DNA from 3 places in the Streptomyces dryopteridis genome. Region 1 is predicted to be linked to each of the others. Evidence: riboswitches for the same ligand, from Rfam matches in the RefSeq annotation. Region 1 holds a riboswitch; each other region holds the start of a gene.
The links. Region 1 has a riboswitch for cyclic di-AMP ahead of ACN20G_RS04490 (M23 family metallopeptidase). Riboswitches for the same ligand answer to the same signal wherever they lie in the genome.

Region 1 (5,644 bases):
CGAGACCATGCCCGCCCACGAGCTGGAGCTGGCGCTCTGGCTGGAGGCGGACCGGATGGGCTCGCTGCTCTCCGCCCTCGACGACGAGTCGATGGAGAACCAGCGGGACGTGGTCAAGAACGAGCGCCGGCAGCGCTACGACAACGTGCCCTACGGCACCGCGTTCGAGAAGCTGACGGCCCTGGCCTACCCCGAGGGCCACCCGTACCACCACACGCCGATCGGCTCCATGGCCGACCTCGACGCGGCCTCGCTGGAGGACGCCCGCGCGTTCTTCCGCACCTACTACGCGCCGAACAACGCGGTGCTCTCGGTGGTCGGCGACATCGACCCCGAGCAGACCCTGGCGTGGATCGAGAAGTACTTCGGCAGCATCCCCGGCCACGACGGCAAGACCCCGCCGCGCGACGGCACCCTGCCCGAGGTGATGGGCGGCGAGCTGCGCGAGGAGGTCGTCGAGCAGGTCCCGGCCCGGGCCCTGATGGCCGCCTACCGGCTCCCGCACGACGGCACCCGCGAGTGCGACGCGGCCGACGTGGCGCTGACCGTGCTCGGCGGCGGCGAGTCCTCCCGCCTGCACAACCGCCTGGTGCGCCGGGACCAGACCGCCGTGGCGGCCGGGTTCGGCATGCTGCGCCTGGCCGGCGCGCCCTCGCTGGGCTGGCTGGACGTGAAGACCTCCGGCGGCGTGGAGGTGCCGGCCATCGAGGCCGCCGTGGACGAGGAACTCGCGCGGTTCGCCGCCGAGGGCCCGACCGCCGAGGAGATGGAGCGCGCCCAGGCGCAGCTGGAGCGCGAGTGGCTGGACCGGCTGGGCACCGTGGCCGGCCGCGCCGACGAACTGTGCCGCTACGCGGTGCTCTTCGGCGACCCCCAGCTCGCCCTGACCGCCGTCTCCCGGGTGCTGGACATCACCGCCGAGGAGGTGCAGGCGGTGGCCGCGGCCCGACTGCGGCCCGACAACCGGGCGGTGCTCGTCTACGAGCCGCTGCCCGCGGACGCCGCCGAGGACGAGAACACCGAGAACGAAGGGGCGCAGCAGTGACCGCCGAGCCCGCACTGACCAGCATGACCTTCCACCCGCGTCCCACGGGCGGACAGCCCCGCCCCTGGGCCTTCCCGGCGCCCGAGCGCGGCACGCTGCCCAACGGGCTGACGGTGCTGCGCTGTCACCGCCCCGGCCAGCAGGTGGTCGCGGTGGAGATCCACGTCGAGGCTCCGCTGGACGCCGAACCGGCCGGGCTGGACGGCGTGGCCACGATCACGGCCCGCGCCCTGTCCGAGGGCACCGACAAGCGTTCGGCCGAGGACTTCGCGGCCGAACTCGAACGCTGCGGGGCCACCCTCGACGCGCACGCCGACCACGCGGGCCTGCGGGTCTCCCTGGAGGTCCCGGCCTCCCGGCTGGCCAAGGCCCTGGGCCTGGTCGCCGAGGCCCTGCGGGCCCCGGCCTTCGCCGACGCGGAGGTCTCCCGGCTGGTGCGCAACCGGCTCGACGAGATCCCGCACGAGCAGGCCAACCCGCAGCGCCGGGCCGCCAAGCAGCTCTCCTTCGAGCTGTTCCCCGCCGAGTCCCGCATGTCGCGGCCGCGGCAGGGCACGGAGGAGACCGTCGGACGGATCGACGCGGCGGCCGTGCGCGCCTTCCACGAGGCGCACGTGCGCCCGACCCACTCCACCGCCGTGGTGGTCGGCGACCTGACCGGCATCGACCTCGACGCGGTCCTCGCCGAGAGCCTCGGCGCGTGGACCGGCGGGCCGGCCGTGGCCCGCGAGGTGCCGCCGGTGACGGCGGACGACACCGGGCGCGTGGTGATCGTGGACCGGCCCGGCGCGGTCCAGACCCAGCTGCTGATCGGGCGGATCGGCCCGGACCGGCACGACCGGGTGTGGGCGGCGCAGGTGCTCGGCACCTACTGCCTGGGCGGGACCCTGACCTCCCGTCTGGACCGGGTGCTGCGCGAGGAGAAGGGCTACACCTACGGGGTGCGGTCCTTCGGCCAGGTGCTGCGTTCCACCGAGGACGGCCGGGGCGCGTCGATGCTGGCCATCAGCGGCTCCGTGGACACCCCGAACACCGGGCCGGCCCTGGCCGACCTGTGGCAGGTGCTGCGGACCCTCGCGGAGGGCGGACTGACCGACGCCGAGCGGGACGTGGCGGTGCAGAACCTGGTGGGCGTGGCCCCGCTGAAGTTCGAGACGGCGGCCTCGGTGGCCGGCACCCTCGCCGACCAGGTCGAGCAGCGGCTGCCGGACGACTTCCAGGCGCACCTGTACGCGCGGTTGGCCGAGACCGGCACGGTGGAGGCCACGGCGGCCGTGGTCGCCGCGTTCCCCGTGGACCGGCTGGTGACCGTGCTGGTGGGTGACGCCGCGCAGATCGAGGGACCGGTGCGGGAGCTCGGCATCGGCGAGGTCACGGTCGTCGCCAACTGATCCGACCCACCGTCGCCCGCGCGCCGGGGAAGGCCCCCTGAGGGGTCGTCCGGGGGCGCGGGCGGGTGTCGCGGGCCCGGACCCCCGGGAAGGGGGGCCGGGCCCGCGTGCGTTCGGCCGTGGCCCCCGCCGGGGGCCGGCGGGGGAGGAAGCGGGGTGATCCGGGTGTTCGGGACGCGGGCCGGGGTTCGGGCGGCGCGCGGGCCGAGGGCGGGTCGTGGGCGGGTCGAGGGGGGATCGTGGGGCGGGAGGGAAAGAGGGCCGAGGACCTCTTTTCATCGTTCCGCGGTCCCTTCCGTCCCCTTCTGACGGTCCGTGCGCCATCTCGTGCCGCGGCACGATCGGGACGGTCCGGGGTTGGCGGGTGACGGTCCGTTCGGCCGGCCCTTTTGGCCCCGGATGTCCCGAACTCTGCCGAGGTTACGGGTATGCCTTGTGTCGTGGGTCACAAATTGGGCCGTCTGTTTGGTGATTGCCCGAGCCGCCGCCTAGCGTCGGCCCTGCTGTTCGTTCGCTGTGAGCCGCACCCGCGGCACCGGACAGCAATCGCCGAGTCCCCGTCAGGCGCGAGCCTGGGGAGCCGGGGACCCATCAAGTCCCTGGGGTGAATCGGACCGCCTCGCCAGAGGGGGCCCGTAGGAGACCTTCCTGCTCCGAACCCGTCAGCTAACCCGGTAGGCGAGAAGGAAGGAAAGGACGCGCCACACATGGCCTTCGGCAGCACCACCCGCGCCCCCGGCAAGCACCGTGGATCCAGCCGGCTGAGCCGCAAGACCGCGGGCATCGCGGGTCTCGCCGCGCTCGCCACCACGGGTGTCGTGGGCACGCTGGCCGCGCCGGCGTTCGCCGCCGACAACAAGGACATCACCCCGCCGGTCGACGAGACCCTGGGCACCGTCGTGGCGCTGGACACCGTCTCCGCCGAGCTCGACGCGCAGGCCGACGGCCAGCGTCTGGCCGCCGAGCAGGAGGCCGCCAAGGCCAAGGCCGAGTCCGACGCCCGTGAGCGCGCCGCCGAGGCCAAGTCGAAGGCCGAGATCCAGGCCAAGGCCGAGCGCGAGGAGGCCGAGAAGGCCGCTCGCGAGGAGGAGCGCAAGCTCCTCAACTCCTTCGTGGCCCCCGTCGCCAACGCGCTGGTCACCACCCAGTACCGCGCCGGTGGCGCGATGTGGTCCTCCGGCAGCCACAGCGGCATCGACTTCCAGGCGTCCATGGGCACCTCCGTGCACGCGGTGGGCGCGGGCGTGATCGTCGAGGCCGGTGACGGCGGCGCGTACGGCAACAACATCGTCATCAAGCACAACGACGGCACCTACACCCAGTACGGCCACCTGTCGCAGATCCTGGTCTCCGTCGGCCAGCAGGTCACCCCGGGCCAGCAGATCGGCCTGTCGGGCTCCACCGGCAACTCCAGCGGCCCGCACCTGCACTTCGAGGCCCGGACCGGCCCGGCCTACGGCTCGGACATCGACCCGATCGCGTACCTGCGCGGCAAGAACGTCTCGCTCTGAGCCCACCCCGTCCTCCCGTGAAGGCCCCGGCACCCGCCGGGGCCTTCCGGCGTTCCGGGGCGTCGCGCGGGTGTGCGGGCGTTTCCGCGTGGCCCCTCGTGTTCCCGTGTGGTCCCGTGTGTTCGAGGGCCGGCGCATTTCGGCGTTCTCGGAATTCCGCTCGTGTTGTCATAGAGTCCTCGTGAGGACGTGACCGAGTGGAGGTCGAATTGCGAATTCCCGCGCACGCGGTCTGCACGGCAATCCGCGATGACATCGTCGTGGGCCGTTTCGAGCCGGGCTCCCGGCTCACCGAGGAGGTGCTGGCCCGCCGCTACGGGGTCTCCCGGGTGCCGGTCCGCGAGGCCCTGCGGACCCTGGAGTCCGAGGGCTTCGTCACCACCAGACGGCACGCGGGCGCCTGCGTGGCCGAGCCGGGCCCGCGGGAGGCCGCCGATCTGCTGGAGCTGCGGGTGCTCGTGGAGCCCCTGGCGGCGGCCCGGGCGGCCCGTCGGCGCACCGAGGGGCACCTGCGGGTGCTGCGCGGACTGGTGCGGTTGGGGCAGGAACGGGCCCGGGAGGGGCGTACGGAGGAGCTGAGGGCCCTGGGGGGCTGGTTCCACGAGACGCTGGCCCAGGCGGCCGACAGCCCCGGCCTGATCGATCTGCTGACCCAGCTGCGGGCGAAGATCGCGTGGATGTACGAGCCGCCGTCGAGCCAGCGCCCCGCGGACTCCTGGGCCGAGCACGGCGCCCTGGTGGACGCGCTGGCGCGCGGGGACGCCGAGCGGGCCCGGACCGTGGCCGCCGCGCACGCGACCCGCACGGCCGGCGAGCACCGGTTGCGCGTGAGGACTCCGCAACCTGCCGTCAACATGTCGCGCGGCGGGGCGTAACACCGATCGGGTAGAAATGAATTCAGGCGGGGATTCCCCCGGCGCGGATTCCGGATGCGGTGTCGATTCGTGTTCCTTCGGTGATTCAGGTCCACCGGGATTTCTTTTCGGCACCCTTTTCGGGGGCCCGTGCCGACTCGTCTGCGGGTGACGAAAAAAGGACCGGCCCGGTCCGCCGACCGAAGTCGGTGGACCGGGCCGGTCCCGAGTCGAACCCGAGGGGGATCAGACGGTCTCGGGGAGCTCTTCGAGGCCCTCGGCGACCAGCTTGGCCAGACGGTCGAGCGCGGCGTCCGCACCCTCGGCGTCCGACGCGAGCACGATCTCCTCGCCGCCCTTGGCGCCCAGGCCCAGGACCGCCAGCATGGAGCCGGCGTTGACCGGGTCGCCGCCGGCCTTGGCGATGGTCATCGGGACGCCGGAAGCCGTCGCCGCACGGACGAAGATCGAGGCGGGACGAGCGTGCAGGCCCTCGGCCCAGCCGACGTTGACGCGGCGCTCTGCCATGGTGATGCCCTTCAGGTTCTTACGGTTGTCTAGACCAGTCTCTCACGGCACTCGGAATGGTCGGTCCGACCTTCGACCCCAATCCGCGGCCGTTCGGCCTTCCCCAGCTTGCCCGGGTTTGGACCAGCTTGCAGCATCCGCCGCGCGGAGGACAAACGAGCACCCCGACCGGGGGACGCCCCGCCCCCGCCACGCTTAGGGTGAGCTCCATGACGACCGCGTCGGATCCCGCGTACCCGGCCCACTGGGAGGCGGACGTCGTGCTGCGCGACGGCGGCACCGCCCGGATCAGGCCCATCACCCCCGACGACGCCG
Region 2 (5,644 bases), 2.5 Mb from region 1:
GAGGTCGAGGGTGTCGGGGCCGTCGAAGCGGGCGGGGTCGCGGTCGGCGGCGGCGAGGACCACGAGGACGGGGTCGCCGGCGGCGATCCGCTCGCCGCCGAGGGTGAGGGGACGGGTGGCGTAGCGCCAGGTCGCGAGTTCCACGGGCCCGTCGAAGCGGAGGAGTTCCTCGACCCCGGTCGCGAGCAGGTCCTCCTCCCCGGCGGCGAGGGATGCCTGGAGGCGGGCGCGCTGCTCGGGGTGGTGCAGCAGGGTGTGCACGCCGTTGCCGAGGAGGTTGATCGTGGTCTCGAAGCCGGCGAAGAGGAGCACGAAGCACATGGCGGCGGCCTCGGTCTCGGTGAGGTGCTCGCCGTGGTCGGAGGCGCGGATGAGCCCGGAGATGAGGTCGTCGCCGAGGTCGTCGCGCTTGCGGTGGATGAGGTCCACGAGGTAGGCGCGGATCTTCTTGACGGAGCGGGCGACGCCGCCGCGCGGGCCGCCGCCGTGCCGGATCATCATCGCGGCCCAGCCCTTGAACTCCTCCTGGTCCTCGCGGGGCACGCCGAGCATGTCGCAGATGGCGTGGATGGGGAGGGGGAAGGCGAACTCGTGGATGAGGTCGGCCTCGCCGCGCGCCGCGAACCCGTCCACGAAGGTGTCGGCCAACTCCTGTACCCGGGGCGCGAACTCGGCGACCCGACGGGGGGTGAACGCCTTGGAGACCAGGCGGCGCAGCCGGGTGTGGTCCGGGGGGTCGATGTTGAGGAGGTGGGTCATGAGCCCGGCGCCGCGTTCGCCCGGGATGCCCGTCTTGCCCTTGGCGTGGGCGTCCTCGGCGTGGTGCGCGGGGTTCTTGCTGAGGCGCTGGTCGGCGAGGGCCTGCCGGGCGTCGGCGTAGCGGGTGACGAGCCACGCCTCGACCCCGCTGGGCAGGGTGGTGCGGTGCACGGGGGAGTGCTCGCGCAGCCAGGCGTACGCCGGGTAGGGGTCGGTGGCGAACTCCCACGTGAACAGCTCGGGCATGGGGGTGGCGGGGCGGGGCGACGCGGCGTGCATGACCCCGACCCTATGCCGTGCCCCCGGGGCGCCGGCGGGGCGCGCGGGGGAGCGGGAGGGGAGGGGGGAATGGGGGCGCGCGGGCCGGGCAGGAGCGGAGGACGACCTTCCGTCGGGGGGTCGGCGCCGGGCCCGGGAGGAGGTCCGCGCGGGGTGTCCCGAGCGCCCCTTCCGTCCCCGTCGACACCGGTGTCCGACGGACCGTCAGCGATGTGACCTTCGTGTGATCTGTCCTGCATCGACTTGTGACAGGCGTTCGAAGGGCGCTAGGTTCCACGGCATTCCGTTGCCCGCCACGCGAAAGGCACTCCTCATGCGCTCCGGGAATGGTCGCCACCGTCGTCCCCGTCAGGTCCCCGCGATAGTCGTCACCGCCGGCGTGGCCGGCTCGGCCCTCGCGCTGCCGCTGCTCGCCTCCGGTTCCGCCGGCGCGGCGACCGGCTCCGCCTGGGACAAGGTCGCCGAGTGCGAGAGCGGCGGCACGTGGAGCGCGACCCAGGGCGGCGGCCTCGGCCTGACCGCGGAGGAGTGGAAGGCGGGCGGCGGCCAGGAGTACGCGCCCACCCCCGACCTGGCCAGCCGTCAGCAGCAGCAGGCCGTCGCCGAGAAGCTCCTCGCGGCCCGCGGCCAGGACTCCTTCGGCGCCTGCGCGGCGGGCGTGGACCTGACGACCGGGTCCTCCGGCGGGCAGGGTTCCGGTTCCGGTCACGGGCCCGGGACCTCCGTCCCGCAGGGCGGCGGCGCGGAGCACGAGGCCCCGGTGCCGGCCCTGGGCGTCGCGCCGCACGACTCGCGCTCCTCGTACCTCCCGCCGCTCGACGAGACCCCCGCCCCCTTCGACTCCGGCGACGGCGCGATCCTGCCGGGAGTGCCGCTCAGCCCGCTGGACCCGGCCGTGCCCGCGCTGCCTGTCCCGGTCGTGCCCGAGCCCGTGAAGCCCGTCACGCCGACGACGCCGACGACGCCGACCACCCCGGGCACCCCCGGAACCCCCGGCACCACGGACCCCACCGCGCCCACCGACCCCACCACGGGCACCCCCACGACCCCGACCACTCCGGGGACCCCGGGCACCGTCGCGCCCACCGACCCCACCAACCCGGGCGACCCCACGCTTCCCGTGAGCCCCACCCCCACCACGCCGGGCACCCCCGGCACGGTTGCGCCCACCACCCCCGGGACCTCCTCGCCCGACGCGAGCGGGAGCCCGAGCCCGCAGGGCACCCCCGGCGCCGTCGCCGAGACCCCGTCCGGCGGCGGCAAGCACCGCGGCCCGGCCGCCGTGGAGTCCGGAACCCCGGCCTCCACCGGCACTGACGCCCCGTCGGCGAAGACCTACACGGTCAAGGAGGGCGACACCCTCTCCGAGATCGCCCGCGCGCAGGGCGGCAAGGCCGGCTGGAACGGGCTGTACGAGGAGAACAAGCAGGTCATCGGCGAGGACGCGGACCTCATCAAGCCGGGACAGAACCTGGAACTCGGCCTTCGCTGACGGGGGTTCAGGCCCGGGAAGTCCCGTAATGCCGGTCTTGCGCGAATGAGACTTGCGTCTCTTTCGGCCAACTGACCTTTCCTGTCCGTGGACTGTGTGAAAGTGCCGCCCCACCTGCGCAAACGCCGCGCGGGTGGGGTGGAGTGCCCCGGTATTCCCGGATCGTTCCTCTGTTGAACATCCGGGCCGGACCTGCCTACCTTCTGACTCGCTCGCCACCGCGAGCCCCTTCGACCGCATCGCCGAGTCCTGCCGGCGGGCGGAGGGAATCGTCGCGAAAGCGCCGAAGGCAGGAGCGGGGGACCCACAGGTTTTCGCCGTGCCGACACGCACCCTCAGGGGGCCGTCGGCCGGCTAGGGGTGAAGCCGCGTCGGAAGTCAGACGCCGACGCGACCGGGCAACTCATCCGCCCGAACCCGACAGCTCACCTCGCAGGCGTCGGTGAGGAGAACCTCCATGCTGCTTACGGGCAAGGGCAAGCACCGCCGCGCCTCCAAGGCCACCCGCGTCGTCACCCTCGCCGGTGTCGCCGGTGTCGCCGTCGCCGCGCCGCTCATGGCCGCCGGTACCGCGAACGCCGCGACCGGCGCCGAATGGGACCGCGTCGCCCAGTGCGAGTCCGGTGGCAACTGGTCCATCAACACGGGCAACGGCTACTACGGCGGCCTGCAGTTCTCGGCCTCCACCTGGAAGGCGTACGGCGGCGGCGCGTACGCGTCCTACGCCCACAAGGCCACCAAGGCCCAGCAGATAACCATCGCCGAGAAGGTCCTCAAGGGCCAGGGCAAGGGCGCCTGGCCGCACTGCGGCAAGGGCCTGTCCAACACCCCCTACAACGGCGGCAGCGGCGGCGGCACCACCACGCCGAGCAAGCCCAACCCGAGCAAGCCCACCACGCCCACCACCGGCAAGACCTACAAGGTCAAGTCCGGCGACACCCTGGCGAGCATCGCCAAGGCGAACAAGGTGGCCGGCGGCTGGCAGAAGCTGTACCAGCTCAACAAGAACGTGCTGAAGAACCCGAACGTGATCCACGTCGGCCAGGTGCTCAAGCTCGCCTAAGGGCGACGCGCACGGGCGCCCCGACCCGTCGACCGCCCCCGTCGACCCGTCACCGGCGCCCCGCCACCCACGCGCACACACCCACGAGCCCGGTCCCGCGACCCCGGCCCCGCATCCCGCCCCATCCGGCGAGGACGCGCGGCCCGGCCCCGCCGACCGGGCTCGCGGCGTACCCCGCCCGGGCCCGTCCCGACCGGCCCCGTCCCAACACTCGGCGAACTCTTCCCGACCCCGCCGCCACGCCCGGACGACACCCCCGCGACACCCCGTGCCCCGCCCGCCGCCGTCCCGCGCCGGCCCCGCGTTCGCCCGTTCGCCGCCGCCCCGACCGGGACCGAGGGCCCGGACTTCCGGCCCGCCCCGAAAAACCCGCGGCCCACCCGCCGCGCGCCGCTCCCGCACCCCCCGGCGCACCCCCCGTGACCACGGGCGACACCCCCGCGCACCCCTGAACTCCGCACCCCCACAAGCCCCTTCCGCCCCACCGCCGGGGCCGCCCCGCACCCGTCGCGGACCTGACGTTCGCGCAGGCCGCATGCCTGTGCATCAAGAGCCCTATGTCACGGAAGAGGGGTATTCGGGCACTTTTTCGTCCCAGGGGTCGGGCGCTCGGCCGGCGGAACCCCGGAGGGCGGTTAGGCTCTAGAGCGGCAAGGCCATCCCACGGCCTGGAACGCCACCGCACACCCCACCAGCGTCACATCCCCAGAAGGAGATGCTCGTGCCCTCCATCGACGTCGTCGTAGCCCGGGAAATCCTGGACTCCCGAGGCAACCCCACGGTCGAGGTCGAGGTGGGCCTCGACGATGGCAGCACCGGCCGTGCCGCCGTCCCGTCCGGCGCCTCCACCGGTGCCTTCGAGGCCATCGAGCTTCGTGACGGCGACCAGAACCGCTACCTCGGCAAGGGTGTCGAGAAGGCCGTCCTCGCCGTCATCGAGCAGATCGGCCCGGAGCTCGTCGGCTACGACGCCACCGAGCAGCGCCTGATCGACCAGGCCATGCTGGACCTGGACGCCACGGACAACAAGGGCTCCCTCGGCGCCAACGCCATCCTCGGCGTGTCCCTCGCCGTCGCCCACGCCGCCTCCGAGGCCAGCGACCTCCCGCTGTTCCGCTACCTCGGCGGCCCGAACGCGCACCTGCTGCCCGTTCCGATGATGAACATCCTCAACGGTGGGTCGCACGCCGACTCCAACGTCGACATCCAGGAGTTCATGATCGCCCCGATCGGCGCGGAGTCCTTCTCCGAGGCGCTGCGCTGGGGCACCGAGGTCTACCACACCCTCAAGGCCGTCCTGAAGCGCAAGGGCCTGTCCACCGGTCTCGGCGACGAGGGCGGCTTCGCGCCGAACCTCGACTCCAACCGCGCCGCCCTGGACCTGATCCTCGAAGCGATCAAGGAGGCCGGCTACACCCCCGGCACCCAGGTCGCGCTCGCGCTCGACGTCGCCGCCTCCGAGTTCTACAAGGACGGCAAGTACGAGTTCGAGGGCCAGTCCCGCTCGGCCGCCGAGATGACCGAGTACTACTCGGAGCTCGTCGACGCCTACCCGCTGGTCTCCATCGAGGACCCGCTGTTCGAGGACGACTGGGCCGGCTGGAAGGTCATCACCGACAAGCTCGGCGCCAAGGTGCAGCTCGTCGGCGACGACCTCTTCGTCACCAACCCGGAGCGCCTGGCCCGCGGCATCGAGGAGGGCTCCGCGAACGCCCTGCTCGTCAAGGTCAACCAGATCGGTTCCCTGACCGAGACCCTGGACGCCGTCGAGATGGCCCAGCGCAACGGCTTCAAGTGCATGATGTCGCACCGCTCCGGCGAGACCGAGGACGTCACCATCGCCGACCTCGCCGTCGCCACCAACTGCGGCCAGATCAAGACCGGCGCCCCGGCCCGCTCCGAGCGCGTCGCCAAGTACAACCAGCTGCTGCGCATCGAGGAGATCCTCGACGACGCCGCCGTCTACGCCGGTCGCGGCGCGTTCCCGCGCTTCAAGGGCTGACCTCCCCGTCACCCCGCCGGCCGCTCCCCGCGCCCCCCGAGTGATCACC
Region 3 (5,644 bases), 940 kb from region 1:
CCGACGGGAACCGGCCAACCTCGACGGCGCCGGGAAAACGACCGGCCCGGGCGGCGGGCCCCCCAACAGGGGAGGGGCCTGCCGCCCGGGCCGGGGCTGCGCTGCCACCGTCCCCACGAGGCAGCGCCGGCCGGCCGCCGCCCGGTCATCCACGAGGGGGCGGCGGCCACCGGTCTTCAGGGTGTGGGCGGCGGTGGGGGAGCCGGGGGCGCCTGGAGCCCGAGCGCGGGCAGCAGCGCGGCGTCCACGAACCGCACCAGGTACTCCTCGTCGGCGTAGCAGCCGTCGAGCACCGGCCGGATCCGGGTGACGCCCATGAGCTGGGCCGGCAGGAACTCCGCCGCCGGGTGTCCGGCCGCGATCTCCCCCCGGGCCACGGCCCGGTCGATCATCAGGCGGAACGCGGCCAGCTCCGGTTCCACCAGCGCCTCCCGCAGCGCCTCGCGCAGCTCGGGGTCGCCGAGCACGGCGTGCCCGAGGGCCTGCCCGAGCCGGGTGTCCCGGCCGGCCGTGCCCGCCGCGACCCGCGCCGCCTCCCGCAGGTCCCCGGCGAGGCTTCCGGTGTCCACGGCCGCCAGCGTCCGGCTGCGGCCGGCGCGCAGGGCGGCGGCCACCAGCCGGGGCTTGGTCCGCCACTGCCGGTACAGGGTCGACTTCCCGCACCCGGCCCGCGCGGCGACGCCCTCCATGGTCAGCGCGTCGTAGCCGTGCTCGCGCAACTGCTCCAGGACGGCGTCGTAGAACTCGCGGACCCGCTCGGGGGTGATCTTGGAGCGGCTGGACGCCGGGGTCTCGGACATCGCGGCGGGCTCTCCTTCCCGGGCCGAGGGGTCTGGCGGTCCGCGTGATCCGGACCGCCCGCCGATGATAGCGGAACAGAAGCGTATCGGAACACTGCCGTATCGATACGCTCAAGTATCGATACACTGGCGTGTCGCTTCCGTGGAGCGGCCGTGTCGGGACCCCCACGATCCCGCGCACACCCAGAGAGACGAGCACGACGACGCCGGCGGCGACGCCGAGGCCGCCGCCGACGAGACGAAGAGAGACCGGGGATGAGACACCGGCCGACCCGGGGGGACACCCGGGCCACAGACCGCCCCCACCTGCTCCGGGAGATCGCGCTGGTCACCGCGATGTTCGCCCTCTACAAGGCCGGCCGCCTGCTCACCGCCGACCGCACCGAGGACGCCTTCCGCAACGCCGACCTGGTCCGCCGGGGCGAACAGGCCCTGCACCTGCCCGACGAGGCCGTGATCCAGCACCTCCTCGTCCAGGTCGAACCCGTGATCAAGGCCGCGAACACCTACTACGCGGCCGTTCACTTCCCCGCCGCGGCCCTGTTCCTGGGCTGGCTGTGGCTGCGCCGACCCGGACAGTACCGGCGGGCGCGCACCATGCTCGCGCTCCTCACCGGCGCGGGCCTGGCCGTCCACCTCCTCTTCCCCCTGGCCCCGCCCCGGCTCGCCGCGACCGGCATGATCGACACCGGGCGGGTGTACGGACCCACCGTCTACGGGGCCGCGCCCGACAGCGATCACCTGGCCAACCAGTACGCGGCCATGCCCTCCCTGCACTTCGGCTGGGCCCTGCTGATCGCCGTGCTCCTGATCGCGGCGGGCCGCACCCGGGCCCGGTGGCTGTGGCTCCTGCACCCGGCCCTCACCCTGTTGGTGATCGTCGGCACGGCGAACCACTACTGGCTCGACTCCCTGGTCGCGGCGGCCCTGGTGGGCGCCGTCACCCTGCCCCTGTGGGCCCCGGCCCGCCGCCCCGCACCCCTTGCGCGCCGGGCGACGCCCCTGCCGCCGGCACCGGCGTCGGCACCCGCGTCGGCTCCGGAGCCCTTCCGGCGTCCGGCACCCGCGGGCGGACGGAGCGCGGCGTGAACGCGGCCACCGCCTTCGCCCTCCTGCTGTGCCTGCTCTCCGCGCTCGCCTACGCGACCGCCGCCGTCCAGCAGGAACGCCTCGCCCGCCGCACCCCGCCCGGCGGCCCGACCCGCGGCCGCTTGCGCGTCCTGCTCTCGGGCGGCGCCTGGTGGTGGTCGGCGGGCCTGAACACGCTGGCCGCCCTCCTGCACGCGGCGGCCCTGCGCTACGGGCCGCTCACGCTGGTCCAGCCCCTGGGGGCGCTGACCCTCGTGGCGGCCGTCCCGCTGGGTGCCCGCATCGCGGGCCGACGGGTCCGGCGCACCGAGTGGCGCGGCACCCTGCTGACCCTCGCCGGCCTCGCCCTCCTGCTGCTGCCCAGTTCGGGCCCGGCCCCGGAGGAGACCCTCTCGGTGACCGAGGCGTTCGCCGTCGGCGGCGCGGGGGTGGTCCTGATCGGCCTGCTCGCGGCCCGCCGGGACCCCGGCACGGGCCTGCGCCACGCCACCGCCTCCGGCCTCGCCTCGGCGGTGGGCTCGGCCCTCACCCAGACCGTCGCCGTGGCGATCGGCCGGGGCACGTGGACGGCGAATCCGTGGCGGGTGGCCGGCTTCGTCCTGCTGATCCTGCTCTTCGCGATCGGCGGCCTGCTGCTGGCGCAGCGCGCCTACCAGGGCGGCCTCGGCGCGCCCTTGGCCATGGTCAACCTCGCCAACCCCCTCGCGGCGGCCGCCATCGGCATGATCCTGCTCGGCGAACGGCTCGGCGGCGGCCCGCTGGGCATCGCCCTGGCCCTCGCCGGCGCGGCCCTGGCCACCCGCGGGGTGGTCCTCCTCACCCACACCCCCACCGCACCCCCGGCCCCCGACCGCACCTCCCGCCCGACCCCCCTGACCGGCGCCCCCCGAGAACGGGCGGCGCCGGCCTGAGTGCCCGGCGGCCCGGCGGCCCGGGGTTCGGGGTCGGGGGGCTCGCGGGCGGGTCAGTAGGCGCCGAAGACGTTGTCGATCGAGCCGTAGCGGGCCGCCGCGTAATTGCAGGCCGCCGTGATGTTCGCCACCGGGTCGTAGGGGTCGGCGGCGGTGCCCGGTACCCGATAGGCGCGGAAGGTGGGGTCGATGACCTGGAGCAGACCCTTCGACGGGGTGCCGGCGACCGCGTTCGAATCCCAGTTGTTGATCGCCAGCGGATTTCCGGAGGATTCCCGCAGCACATTGCGGTGAATTCCCTCGTAGCTCCCCGGAATGCCGTGCTGCGCCATGATCGCGAGGGATTCGCGGATCCAGCCGTCGAGGGTGTTCGGGTACAGGGTCGCGCGGGCCGCGGAGCGACTCGCCCGCGAATCCGCCGCCGTCGTGGCGGCCGGTGTCGCCGCGGCCTCGGCCGGCAGGGTCAGCACGAGGCCCGGGCGGATCAGGTCGGGGTCCGAGCCGATCACGGCCCGGTTGGCCGCGTACAGGCCCTGTCGGCCGCCGGCGATCCCGTGGGCGGCGGCTATCGCGCCGAGGGTGTCGCCGGCGGCCACCCGGTAGGTGCTCGTCGAGCCGGCGGCGGCGGCCGTGCCCGCACCCGCGCCGAGCAGGGGGAGGGCCAGGGCCAGGGTGAGGCCCGTGGTCAGGCCGGCCCGTCGGCCGAGACGGGGGAGAACGCGGGGACGGCGGTGCTTGCCTCGCTGCGGCATGGGGGTGCTTCCTCTCCGTCGCCTGCGAGGTGAGCTGTCGGGTTCGGACCAGAGACCGTCCGGCCGCGCGGTCGCGCGACTTCACCCCGAGCCGTCGGCGGCGCGTGCTCCCGCGTACGGCGTACTGACCTGGGTCCCCCGCTTCCTGCCGTGGGTGGTGCCGGGAATGGGTTCCCCGAGGGCGGCAGGATTCGGCGTTCCCTCGGATTGCCGTGACCGTATGTCGCGGAAAAAGATCCGGACAAGTGCCGAATTCCCCGGGAGGTGGGAATTCGATCATCGCGCATCGTGTCGATCGCCCGTCAGTTTCCTTGCCCGCGGGGCGGTGTCGGGAAATCGATCTTCACGGTGCGGGAATTCCCCGTGACCCATGTCACGAATAACTCCGGGCGTTGTTCCCCAATCGGACAATTCACCCCTTCGGGGTGCCGCCGGCCCGCTCGTACAGGCGCCGGACGTCCGCGCCGAAGGGCGGACTGTAGGAGGTGTCCGCCGTCGGACCACCCGTCTTCCACCCGCCGATCAGCCCCACCACGTCCCCGCTGCCCCGGCGCTCGTCCCAATCCACCAGGAAGGGGCCCCCGCTCGTCCCGCCGGGAAAGCCCGTGCAGTCGATCCGCAGGAACGAGCCCGGGCTGCCGGGATCGGTACTGGTGAACTTCGTGGTCCGGTTCTCGCAGACCCGGGGGCGCGCCGTGCTCGCCGGATGCCCGATCAGCCGCACCTTCGGAAACTCCCACGCCCCGCTCGTCACCAGCCGGTTGGCGCCCACCGTGGCCCGCACGGTGCGTCCGTCCGCGCCCGCGCCGACCCGGACGAAGGCCACGTCCCACAGCGCCCCCCGCTCCGGACCCCGGGCCCGGTACCGGTCGTCGGCGTACACCACCGAGCGGCCCGCGCCGTCCACGCGTACCGGGAACATGCCGTACGGGCGCGGCGTCGCCTTCGTCGAGCGCGGCACGAAGGCCATCCGGCGCGCCTCGTTGCCCACCAGGCAGTGGGCGGCCGTCAGCACGAGGTCCCCGGCGGGGGAGTCGACGACGCTCGCGGTGCAGAAGTACGAGCCGTCACCGCGGGCCAGGTACATCCGGCCCACCGTCGGCGTCCCGTCGAAATCACGGCCGGTGCCCGGCCGGTGCTCGGGGGCGGCGCCGCCCCGCACGGCCCCGGCGGGCACGGTCCACCCGCCCTCGGAGGTGACCTCGTCCGGCCCGCGCGCCTCGGCCCCGTCCGCGTCCGTCTCCCCGCCGTGCTGCGGGACGGGGGCCGGGGTGCCCGCGTCGGGCGCGGGGCGGGCGGGGTTCGGCGCGGTCGGGGGCGGTTCCCAGGCCCGCGCCGAGGCCATGCGTTCGGGGGTCCAGTACCGGGCCGCGTCCCCCGCCGTCCAGCTCACCTCGCGCGTGCCCCGGTCCGGCCGGGCGGCCGGCGCGTCCGGGACGCCCGCTCCGAGCGCCAACAGGGCGCCGCCGACGGCCGTGAGCGCCGTGGTGAGCCTGCGCATGGGGACCTCCCTGGTACGTCGGCCGGTCTCTGGCGGGGCGGCCGGGCCCTGTCGATGATGGCCCGTTCGCCCGGGATGTCCGCTCCCGGCACCCTGTTCGGCCCCGCGATCACCCGGGCGGGCGAGCCCACCCCGCGCGTCGGACCCCGATCGGCCCCGCCCCCTTCACCCGTCCGCGCCCGCCCCGCCCTCCTCGACCCGGCGCCCCTCGCACAGTTCGACGGGTCCGCCGCCCTCCCGCAGCACGCGCGTCACCTCCCGCAGTCGGGCCGCCGTCCGCGCCGGCACCAGGGCCTCCCACTCCTCGGGCCCCGCCATCCGCCACGCCGCGAGCTCCACCGGGGCCAGTCGGATCCGGGCCGTCAGCTCGGCGTCCACGAACGGGCCCTCGTACACCCACCCCACCCGCGTCGGACGGGGCTCCCGGCGGATCCGGTCCACCGCGAGCAGCCGTCCCGGCGCGAGGTCCGGCCCGAGTTCCTCCCACGCCTCCCGGCGGGCCGCCTCGCGCGGGGTCTCCCCGGTGTCTCTGTCCACGCCGCCGCCGGGCAGTTGCCGGCGCCGCCGCCCGTACGCGGTGCGCACGAGCAG

Region 2: it holds a riboswitch for cyclic di-AMP, as region 1 does, so the genes downstream of both, ACN20G_RS15750 (transglycosylase family protein) here and ACN20G_RS04490 (M23 family metallopeptidase) in region 1, are expected to answer to the same signal.
Region 3: it holds a riboswitch for cyclic di-AMP, as region 1 does, so the genes downstream of both, ACN20G_RS00835 (transglycosylase SLT domain-containing protein) here and ACN20G_RS04490 (M23 family metallopeptidase) in region 1, are expected to answer to the same signal.

The regions. Positions count from the first base shown of each region.
Region 1 covers NZ_CP187113.1:1,132,731-1,138,374, reverse strand. Annotated here, with positions in the region: gene ACN20G_RS04500 (M16 family metallopeptidase) at 1-1,045, shown strand, start outside; gene ACN20G_RS04495 (M16 family metallopeptidase) at 1,069-2,436, shown strand; cyclic di-AMP (ydaO/yuaA leader) riboswitch at 2,974-3,131, shown strand; gene ACN20G_RS04490 (M23 family metallopeptidase) at 3,144-3,947, shown strand; gene ACN20G_RS04485 (GntR family transcriptional regulator) at 4,157-4,822, shown strand; gene ACN20G_RS04480 (HPr family phosphocarrier protein) at 5,048-5,329, opposite strand; gene ACN20G_RS04475 (GNAT family N-acetyltransferase) at 5,539-5,644, shown strand, end outside.
Region 2 covers NZ_CP187113.1:3,678,145-3,683,788, forward strand. Annotated here, with positions in the region: gene ACN20G_RS15740 (cytochrome P450 family protein) at 1-1,038, opposite strand, end outside; gene ACN20G_RS15745 (LysM peptidoglycan-binding domain-containing protein) at 1,352-2,530, shown strand; cyclic di-AMP (ydaO/yuaA leader) riboswitch at 2,802-2,984, shown strand; gene ACN20G_RS15750 (transglycosylase family protein) at 2,988-3,593, shown strand; gene eno (phosphopyruvate hydratase) at 4,309-5,595, shown strand.
Region 3 covers NZ_CP187113.1:188,621-194,264, reverse strand. Annotated here, with positions in the region: gene ACN20G_RS00850 (TetR/AcrR family transcriptional regulator) at 177-800, opposite strand; gene ACN20G_RS00845 (phosphatase PAP2 family protein) at 1,056-1,889, shown strand; gene ACN20G_RS00840 (DMT family transporter) at 1,886-2,800, shown strand; gene ACN20G_RS00835 (transglycosylase SLT domain-containing protein) at 2,854-3,552, opposite strand; cyclic di-AMP (ydaO/yuaA leader) riboswitch at 3,557-3,759, opposite strand; gene ACN20G_RS00830 (trypsin-like peptidase domain-containing protein) at 3,965-5,053, opposite strand; gene ACN20G_RS00825 (NUDIX domain-containing protein) at 5,219-5,644, opposite strand, start outside.